DNA from 2 places in the Ruminococcus sp. SR1/5 genome. Region 1 is predicted to be linked to the other one. Evidence: predicted binding sites of a transcription regulator. Region 1 holds the regulator's gene; the other holds the start of a gene.
The links. Region 1 encodes HrcA, which represses chaperone genes, less so after heat shock. Its sites were predicted from a motif close to TGTTAGCACTCNNNNNNNNNGAGTGCTAACA; they were not measured.
Positions count from the first base shown of each region.

Region 1 (4,550 bases):
TGTGTCGATAGCCTCTTTACGTTTCTTATCCTGAGCCTCGAACTCAGCTGCTTCTTTGACAGCTTTGTCGATATCGGAATCGGACATATTGGAACCAGCTGTGATTGTGATGTGCTGCTCTTTACCTGTTCCAAGGTCTTTAGCGGATACATTAACGATACCGTTGGCATCAATATCAAATGTTACCTCAATCTGCGGAACTCCACGACGTGCTGGCGGGATTCCATCCAGACGGAACTGGCCGAGGGATTTGTTGTCTTTCGCGAACTGACGCTCACCCTGTACAACGTTGATATCTACAGCTGTCTGGTTATCTGCTGCTGTGGAGAAGATCTGGCTCTTCTTTGTAGGAATTGTAGTATTTCTCTCGATCAGACGAGTTGCGATACCACCCATTGTCTCGATGGACAGTGACAGTGGGGTAACATCCAGAAGAAGGATATCACCGGCACCTGCATCACCTGCAAGTTTACCACCCTGTACGGAAGCACCAAGTGCAACACACTCATCCGGGTTCAGGTTCTTGCTTGGCTCTTTGCCAGTTAACTGTCTTACCTTATCCTGTACAGCCGGGATACGGGAAGAACCACCAACCAGAAGTACCTGGCCAAGCTCGGAAGCTGTGATACCTGCATCAGACAGTGCACGGCGAACCGGCTCTGCAGTCATCTCTACAAGATCATGTGTCAGCTCATCAAATTTAGCTCTTGTAAGGTTCATATCGAAATGCTTCGGTCCCTCAGCTGTAGCTGTGATGAACGGAAGGTTGATGTTTGTTGTTGTTGCAGAAGAAAGCTCTTTCTTAGCCTTCTCAGCTGCCTCTTTCAGTCTCTGAAGAGCCATCTTATCGTTGCTTAAGTCTACGCCCTCTGTTCTCTTGAACTCGGAAAGCATGTAATCTGTGACCTTCTTATCAAAGTCATCTCCACCAAGACGGTTGTTACCAGCTGTGGAAAGAACCTCGATAACACCATCACCGATCTCGATCACGGATACATCGAATGTACCGCCGCCAAGGTCGTATACCATGATCTTCTGCTCTTTCTCATTGTCAAGACCATATGCAAGAGCTGCTGCTGTAGGCTCGTTGATGATACGTTTTACATCAAGACCTGCGATCTTACCTGCATCTTTGGTAGCCTGACGCTGAGCATCGTTGAAGTAAGCCGGAACTGTGATAACTGCCTCTGTTACTTTCTCACCAAGATATGCCTCTGCATCCTTTTTCAGTTTCTGAAGGATCATTGCGGAGATCTCCTGTGGAGAATATTTCTTGTCATCGATGGTTACACGGTAATCGGTACCCATCTCTCTTTTGATAGAGGAGATCGTTCTGTCTGCATTTGTAACTGCCTGACGTTTTGCAGGCTCACCTACCAGACGCTCTCCTGTTTTTGTGAATGCTACAACGGATGGTGTTGTTCTTGCGCCTTCTGTATTTGCGATAACTGTCGGCTGTCCACCTTCCATTACGGCTACACAGCTGTTTGTTGTACCTAAGTCAATACCAATAATCTTTCCCATGATTTTTTCCTCCTGTTTTAGTCTGTATCTGTTAAAATAAAGTTTGTTGTCAGTTAGTTCGCAACCTTTACCATACTGTGGCGTACTACGAAATCCTTGTAGGTGTAACCCTTCTGGAATTCTTCCACCACGATGTTCTCTCCAACCTCTTCATCCTCCACATGCATCACTGCATTATGGAAATCCGGGTTGAATTCCTTTCCCACTGCTTCGATCGGCTTCACACCAAGCTCATCCAGTGTTGTGGTAAGCTGCTTGTAGATCATTTTCATTCCATCTGCAAAAGCATCGCCTTCCTGTGCCTGTGCAAGACCTCTTTCGAAGTTATCCACAACCGGCAGGATCTTTTCAACGATCTCTTTTGCTCCGATGATGTACATACTGGATTTTTCTTTTTCCGTTCTTTTACGGAAATTGTCAAATTCAGCCATGGTACGCTTCAGGCGATCGGTAAGTTCCTCCACCTTCTGCTCAGATTTATCTTTTTTCTTCTTTCCGAAGAAGGAAGTTTTTGATTTTTCTTCTTTTTTATCCTCTGAGGCAGCTTCTTCGCCTGGAGTATTGTTTTCTTCCTCCGGCAGATCTTCTCCCTCCGGTGTCAGGTTTTCTTCTTCCTGATCTCCGTCAGTTACGGGGATTTCCTTCTCCGCTTCCTGCTCTTCGGATGTTTTCTTTGTTTCCTCCGACACTTTTTTTCTACCGCCTTTCTAAGTTTTCTTCTTTTTCAAAACGTCATCCAGATGATTCTTCAGTTCCTTCAGACTGTCCACTACATTCTCATAATCCATTCGTTTGGGACCGATGATCCCGATGGTTCCGTACATTCCGTCTCCCAGTTCATATCTGGCAGTTACAATGCTGCAGTCCTTCATGGTCTGGATTGGCATCTCATCACCGATGTAAACCTGGATTCCTGTATTCTCTCCATCTGACATCTGTTCTTTTACAAGATCGGCAAGTTCATGCTTCTCCTCAAATGCGGAGATCAGCTCCGTTGCCTTCTCTTTATCGGCAAGCTCCGGATACTTGAAGATGTTAGTTGCACCTGAAGTATAGATCTCCATATCTTCCTCTTCCACATGAATGGTGGCTGCCACTGCATCCAGAACCGTTGCCACCACACCGCTGTGGCTGCCTGCCTGTTCCTTCAGTCTGGCGATCATCCCAAGGTTGATATCCTGGATCGGGATCCCATTGAGATTGGTGTTAAGAAGAAGATTCAGTTTCAGGATCGTCTGGTCGTCCATTTCCTCATCCAGATTGATGATCTGGTTCCGGACTGTGTTGTTGTCACTGACAACCACTGCCACAAGCTGAAGCTCGCTCATCCTCGACAGCTGGATGAACTTGATCTTGTTGCCGCTGTACTGCGGAACGGAAACCATGGTAGCATAGTTGGTATTGGAAGCAAGAACCTTCGCAACCTTCTTAAGCACCTTATCCATCTTATCTGTCTTCTCAATGATCAGATCTCGCAGCTCTGCGACCTCCGCTTCCTTCTCCTTCATTAGCTCATTGACGTAAAGTCTGTAGCCCTTATCTGAAGGAATCCTTCCTGCTGAGGTATGAGGCTGGACGATATAGCCCATATCTGTCAGGTCTGACATTTCATTTCGGATCGTTGCGGAACTGACATTGAGATCCGCATACTTGGAAATGGTCCTGGAACCAACCGGTTCTCCGGTTTCCATATAGGTCTTGATGATTGCTTTTAAGATTTTTTGCTTGCGCTCATTCAACACCTCTTCCATGAATCCATCTCCTTTCCTTTTTATTCTTTCCTGACGGATGTTGATTCTTTTTTATATCTGTTAGCACTCATTTTAGTGGAGTGCTAACATCTACAGTCTTTAAGATATCACCATGTAAAATATTTGTCAATATGTTTTGAAAAAAAGTTCTTATTTTTTCGCAACAAAAAAAGCATCAGTACGATGCTTTTTTGTAATACTGGTCTATGCATTTCTGTGCCCCGGCAAAAAATTCCGCTTCTGTTTTCTGTCCCAGCACATATTTCTGAAATTCCGTACCCATAGCCGAAATAGCTTCTATGGAATCGGCACACAGTGGTCTTGCTTTCAGCTTATAATCTTTCAGATATTGCCGGATCATTTCAATGCCATCCAGATCAAAATTCTTATCCTCGATCACATCCAGTCTTGCCGGACACATTTTGGTCAGCTGTCCGTAATTTTTGCTTGCCTCATATCCGGACACATACTGAAGGAACTTCAGAGCTGCTTCTTTATGATCAGAATTTTTATTCAGTACATACTGCCAGGTTGCGATATTGGTCACCTTCTTGGCAAATTCCGGCAATAGTGCCATATGGATCTTATCTTTTCCATATACGCCTGCATTCTGAAAGGTCCTCAACGCACCGGTATACATGAACATACATCCATACTGGCCGTTTATAAATTTTTCATTCAGCTGATCATGCTGGTCGATCAGATTCTCCTCTGATATCATCCCTGTATCCAGCATTCGCTTCATATATTCTGCCGCTTCTCTGGTTTTCGGATTCGTCCAGTCTGTATAATCTCCTCCGAAAAAATTGACATACTCGCTGATACTGTTATATATGTAGGAAATCTCCCATGCATCCCCGTATGCATATTTTCCCGTATTCTGAAGCTTTTTCTGAAGGATCTCAAGATCACTGAGACCGGAGAGTCTGTCCAGACCAGCCTGATCCAGCAATTCCTGATTCACCCAGAATGCCATGATATCCATCCTGAACGGTACCGAAAAAATATGTCCGTCTGACATGCATATTTCTTTCAGGTATTCCTGCAGAAAATTCGCCGCTGTCTCCTCTGTCATAACCGTATCTTCCAGCGGAAGAAGAAATCCCTTATGTTTAAATTCGGATATCATCTCATCATTTACTGTGATCAGATCAACAGAATCATCTCCTGATGTCAGAAGAGTTGCTATTTTGGCCTGGCGATTGTCCGCATTGGCCGGACATTTTTTCAATATGGATCTTTATTCCAAGATCTTTTTCCGCCTGGCTGATAAAA
Region 1 covers NC_021014.1:3,066,773-3,071,322, reverse strand. The annotation lists gene dnaK (molecular chaperone DnaK) at 1-1,524, opposite strand, end outside; gene grpE (nucleotide exchange factor GrpE) at 1,578-2,213, opposite strand; gene hrcA (heat-inducible transcriptional repressor HrcA) at 2,232-3,275, opposite strand; gene CK1_RS15410 (ABC transporter substrate-binding protein) at 3,451-4,506, opposite strand; gene CK1_RS15405 (hypothetical protein) at 4,436-4,550, opposite strand, start outside.

Region 2 (4,550 bases), 2.5 Mb from region 1:
GCTGGCGCAAAAACGCGTCAGCCTCTTTCTGTTTCCGGTATTCATCCGCTATAAAATTATTTATTTCTCCAATGTGTAGATCTTGGAATAATCATAATAAATAGTTTTTAACAGACATTCATCAAAGCCTCCGAAATCTTTACTTACCGCATAGAAACCATTGGAATAAGCGATCGGATAGATATACATGTTATCATTGATCGTATTCTGGATCTCCTTATAAATCTCGCCACGTTTTGTCTCATCTGCAGTACTGTTGCCCTCTTCCCACAATGCATCCAGATCTGTATCCTTGATCCTGGAATAGTTGGAACGGCTGACGGAAGAACTCATGTCTGCATAAAGGCTCGGCTCTTCTCCCAGAGTGTAGAAGCTCAGTACCAGATCATAATCTGTGCACTCCGTATCCTTTGTCTTATTCTTGAAGGTAGACTCATCTGTAGGAAGAAGATTGATGGTGATTCCTACATTGGCAAGGGCAGACTGTACATACAGAGCTTCACTCTCCATTGTCTTATCTGTGGAGATATACATCAGGTTCAGAGAAAGACTTGTCTTTCCTGCTTCGGAAAGGAGCTCCTGTGCTTTAGCCGGATCATTGTCGTAGGTATTGTCCGGTTTTGTATAGTAGAGTGTATCCGGTGTGAAAATAGAATCTGCAGGCTCTGCATAATCCTCGGAAAGGAAAGCAAACTGACAGAACTCCTCTTTATTCAGTGCGTATGCGATCGCCTGACGTACCTTTACATCCTGAAGATCTTCGTTCAGCTCATTCATGAACATGGCGTTGACACGTCCGGAATTATAGGTATTGATGTTTACGTTATCGTAAGCACTGACGGTATCGTAATCATCTGCGCTGATCAAACGTGCATCCAGATCTCCGCTTGCAAGTGCCGCATTGGCGGAGCTGGAATCCTTTACGATCTTGAAGGTGATGGAATCCAGATTTACATCATCAAAATAGTCATCGAATTTTGTTACTTTATAATACTCTCCGGATTTGTATTCCTCGAACTTAAAAGGACCACTTCCCACCGGTTCATTGTTGAGATCACTTTCTCCGATATTCTCCACGCCGTCATAAATATGCTTCGGAATACAGTAAACCTGGCTCAGTCCGCCAAGAAATCCTGCGGAAGATGATCCAAGGGAAATCTTGACTGTAAGGTCATCAACCTTCTCTGCCTCTACTGCCTTGTCATTAACGTATCCGTAAGAAGAATACGGAACATTCTGCTTCTCATCTACCAGCACCTGCATGGTGAATACCACATCATCGGCTGTGATCGGCTGACCGTCATGCCATTTCAGTCCGTCTTTGAGCTTCAGTGTGAATTCGCTGGCATCATCATTGGCTGTTACACTTTCGCAAAGTCCGTTTCCGTAATACATCTCTCCGTTCACGATCTCAAAAAACGGGCTGTACAGTGCCTGCATCATATCGAAGCTTGTCTGATCCACAACATAAAGCGGATTGATGTTCTGCGGATCTGCTGTTTCTGCAATGGTAATATTTCCGCCTTCCGCCTTGGTTCCTTCTGTTTCTGCTGCAAAAGCAGTCATTCCTGACATAACAGTTGTTCCTGCCACTGCAGCTACCAGAAGCGCTGCCAGTACTTTTTTTCTCATTTCCTGTTCCTCCTGTGTTTCAGTGAGTATTCCTCTTTTCCCACCAGTTTAATATGATATAGGTAAAATAATACTATACCATATTACCTTTGTCAAGCTGTCCCTGGCTCTTCAGAGATTTTTTTACTGCATTTCGTTAAAGCTTGTATTTATTCTACATACAGATCACACAGGCGTCAAGATAAATTTTCTGTATCTTGCCTCTGATCTATATATATTTCCTTAATTCGTCATATTTTTGATCCAGTGTCCGTAATTGCACTTCAAAAATGCAGGCACACATTTAAAGATCTGATCTGCATTCAGGCAGCATACCACCACTGCCGGAGATGCCTTAACCACAAATGCCATAAACATGGACAGAGGGATCACGATCCCCCAGGTACTGATCAGGTCCACCTTCATGGAATAGGCAATGCTTCCGCTTCCCCGGATGATACCACCGTTTGTCGGCATCTGATAGGACATTCCTACCATTACTACACTTAAGTCATTACCGAAAGCCCGAAGGCAACCCCTGCAATTTCCACACAGCGCAGTGTAGCAAGCAGGATCTGCGTCACCGCAAAGAAAAAGTAAGTAAACCGGATGATCGCCAGATAGGAAAGACCGCCTTCGATAATCGTCTGGTCTGTTGTAAAAAGCCCCAGCAGCTGTGTTAGAAAAAGGCTGGCCAGGATAAACAGCATAAGGGCAATAAAAAAGCCTGTGCGCATGGCCCAGGCACCGATCTTCCTTACCGGCTCTGTCTCTTTCTTTCCCCAGTACTGACTTCCGAATATGACAAGTCCGTCTCCCAGCGCCATAAGTAGCTGCTGAAAGACGAACTGTACCTGATTTACGGTGGTCACACCGGATAATGCAGTTTCGCTGAAGGCTCCAAGCATAATGTTGTCCGCAAGATTGACACTTAAGGTCACTACATTCTGCAGCACCAGCATGGAGCATAATTTCAGAAAATTACGATAAAAATTCTTCATCAGTCTTTTACGATGGCAATAATATCATCAGCGTTGATCACCAGATATTTCTCACCCTCATATTTGATCTCGGTTCCTGTGTATTTTCCGTAGATCACACGGTCGCCCGGCTTTACCTGTACCGGTACTTCTTTACCGTCTACGACCTTACCGCCACCTACTGCGATAACCTCTGCCTGCTGGGTTTTCTCCTTGGAGCTTTCCGGAAGTACGATGCCGGATGCGGTTTTGTCTTCTGTCTCAAAATATTTTACGATAACTCTGTCTGCAACTGGTTTTAATGCCATATTCATTTCCTTCTTTCTGTGATTATTAGCACTCTTAAGCTCCGAGTGCTACTCTTTTTTATCATACTACATATCCGAAAATTGTCAAGATATTTGCAGATATGTAGTATGATATTATTTATGATAGGGCTCTCCGCTGATGATACGATAGCTACGGTAGATCTGTTCCAGAAGGATCACACGCATCAGCTGATGAGGAAATGTCATCTTCGAAAAGCTTAAAGCATAGTCTGATCTCTTCAGTACTTCTTTTCCAAGACCGATAGAGCCGCCGATCACAAACTGGATATGGCTGGTCCCACGTATTCCCAGCTCGTTGATCTTCCGTGCGAAGTTCTCAGAGGTCAGCTGTTCGCCTCCAATCTCCAGAGTGATCACAAACGCATCCTCCCGGATATATTTAAGAAGACGCTCCCCTTCCTTGTTCCGAATGGCATCTTCTACTGTTTCGCTGGCATTATCCGGTGTTTTTTCGTCGGACACTTCTATGATCTCCAGCTTGCAGTAACGCCCGAGGCGCTTGGAATACTCCGCAATGGCATCCCGCAGATATTTTTCCTTGATCTTCCCTACTGTCAGGATACTTATTTTCATCCGCCGTTCTCCTCCAGATAATTCTCAAATTCTTCTGCTGACATCAAAACCTTCCTTGGCTTGGTTCCTTCCTCCGGACCTACCACTCCTGCGTCACAAAGCTGATCCATGATCCTTGCCGCACGGTTAAATCCGATCTTGAACATACGCTGGAGCATACCGATGGAGGCCTTTTCCTTCTCAATGATAAATTTACCGGCTTCTGTAAAATAGACATCTCTGTCACCGCCGCCGGCTCCTCCCGGGACACCGGCTGTATTGACCTGCTTCTCGATGGAGGTATCATAAACAGCACCCTGGTTTTTGTCAGAAACATATTCTACGACTGCACTGACCTCCTCATCTGAAACAAAAGCACCCTGCAGTCTGGCCGGCTTCTGATACCCCTGAGGATAAAACAGCATATCGCCCTTGCCAAGAAGCTTCTCGGCACCGTTCATATCCAGGATCGTTCTGGAATCCACACCGGAAGATACGGAAAATGCGATCCTGGACGGCATATTGGCCTTGATCAGACCTGTGATGACATTGACCGATGGCCTCTGGGTAGCAATGATCAAATGGATACCTGCTGCACGTGCCAGCTGGGCCAGACGGCAGATCGCATCCTCAACTTCTCCCGGCGCAACCATCATAAGATCCGCAAGCTCGTCCACGATGATCACGATCTGCGGCATCTTCTCAGGTGCCTTTTCTCCCTCCGGGACCCGCATATTGGCAACCTTTTTGTTATATTCTCCAAGATTACGTACCCCATATTCCGCAAAGGCATTGTAACGACTGGTCATCTCGGAAACAGCCCAGTTCAGCGCACCGGCCGCTTTCTTCGGATCTGTGACCACCGGAATGAACAGGTGCGGGATCCCATTATATACACTGAGCTCCACCACCTTCGGATCGATCATGATCAGACGCACCTCATCCGGTGTAGCCTTATAAAGGATGCTGATGATCAGCGTATTGATGCAGACGGATTTTCCGGAGCCGGTTGCTCCGGCGATAAGAAGATGCGGCATCTTGGCAATATCTGCCACTACCGGTTTTCCGGCAATATCCT
Region 2 covers NC_021014.1:582,180-586,729, reverse strand. The annotation lists gene CK1_RS02930 (ABC transporter substrate-binding protein) at 61-1,632, opposite strand; gene CK1_RS17910 (hypothetical protein) at 1,855-2,088, opposite strand; gene CK1_RS02925 (MATE family efflux transporter) at 2,118-2,612, opposite strand; gene groES (co-chaperone GroES) at 2,612-2,899, opposite strand; gene rlmH (23S rRNA (pseudouridine(1915)-N(3))-methyltransferase RlmH) at 3,014-3,493, opposite strand; gene CK1_RS02910 (DNA translocase FtsK) at 3,490-4,550, opposite strand, start outside.
Region 2: groES (co-chaperone GroES) is a predicted target of HrcA. The motif match lies at 2,923-2,953, and genes of this name have one in related genera.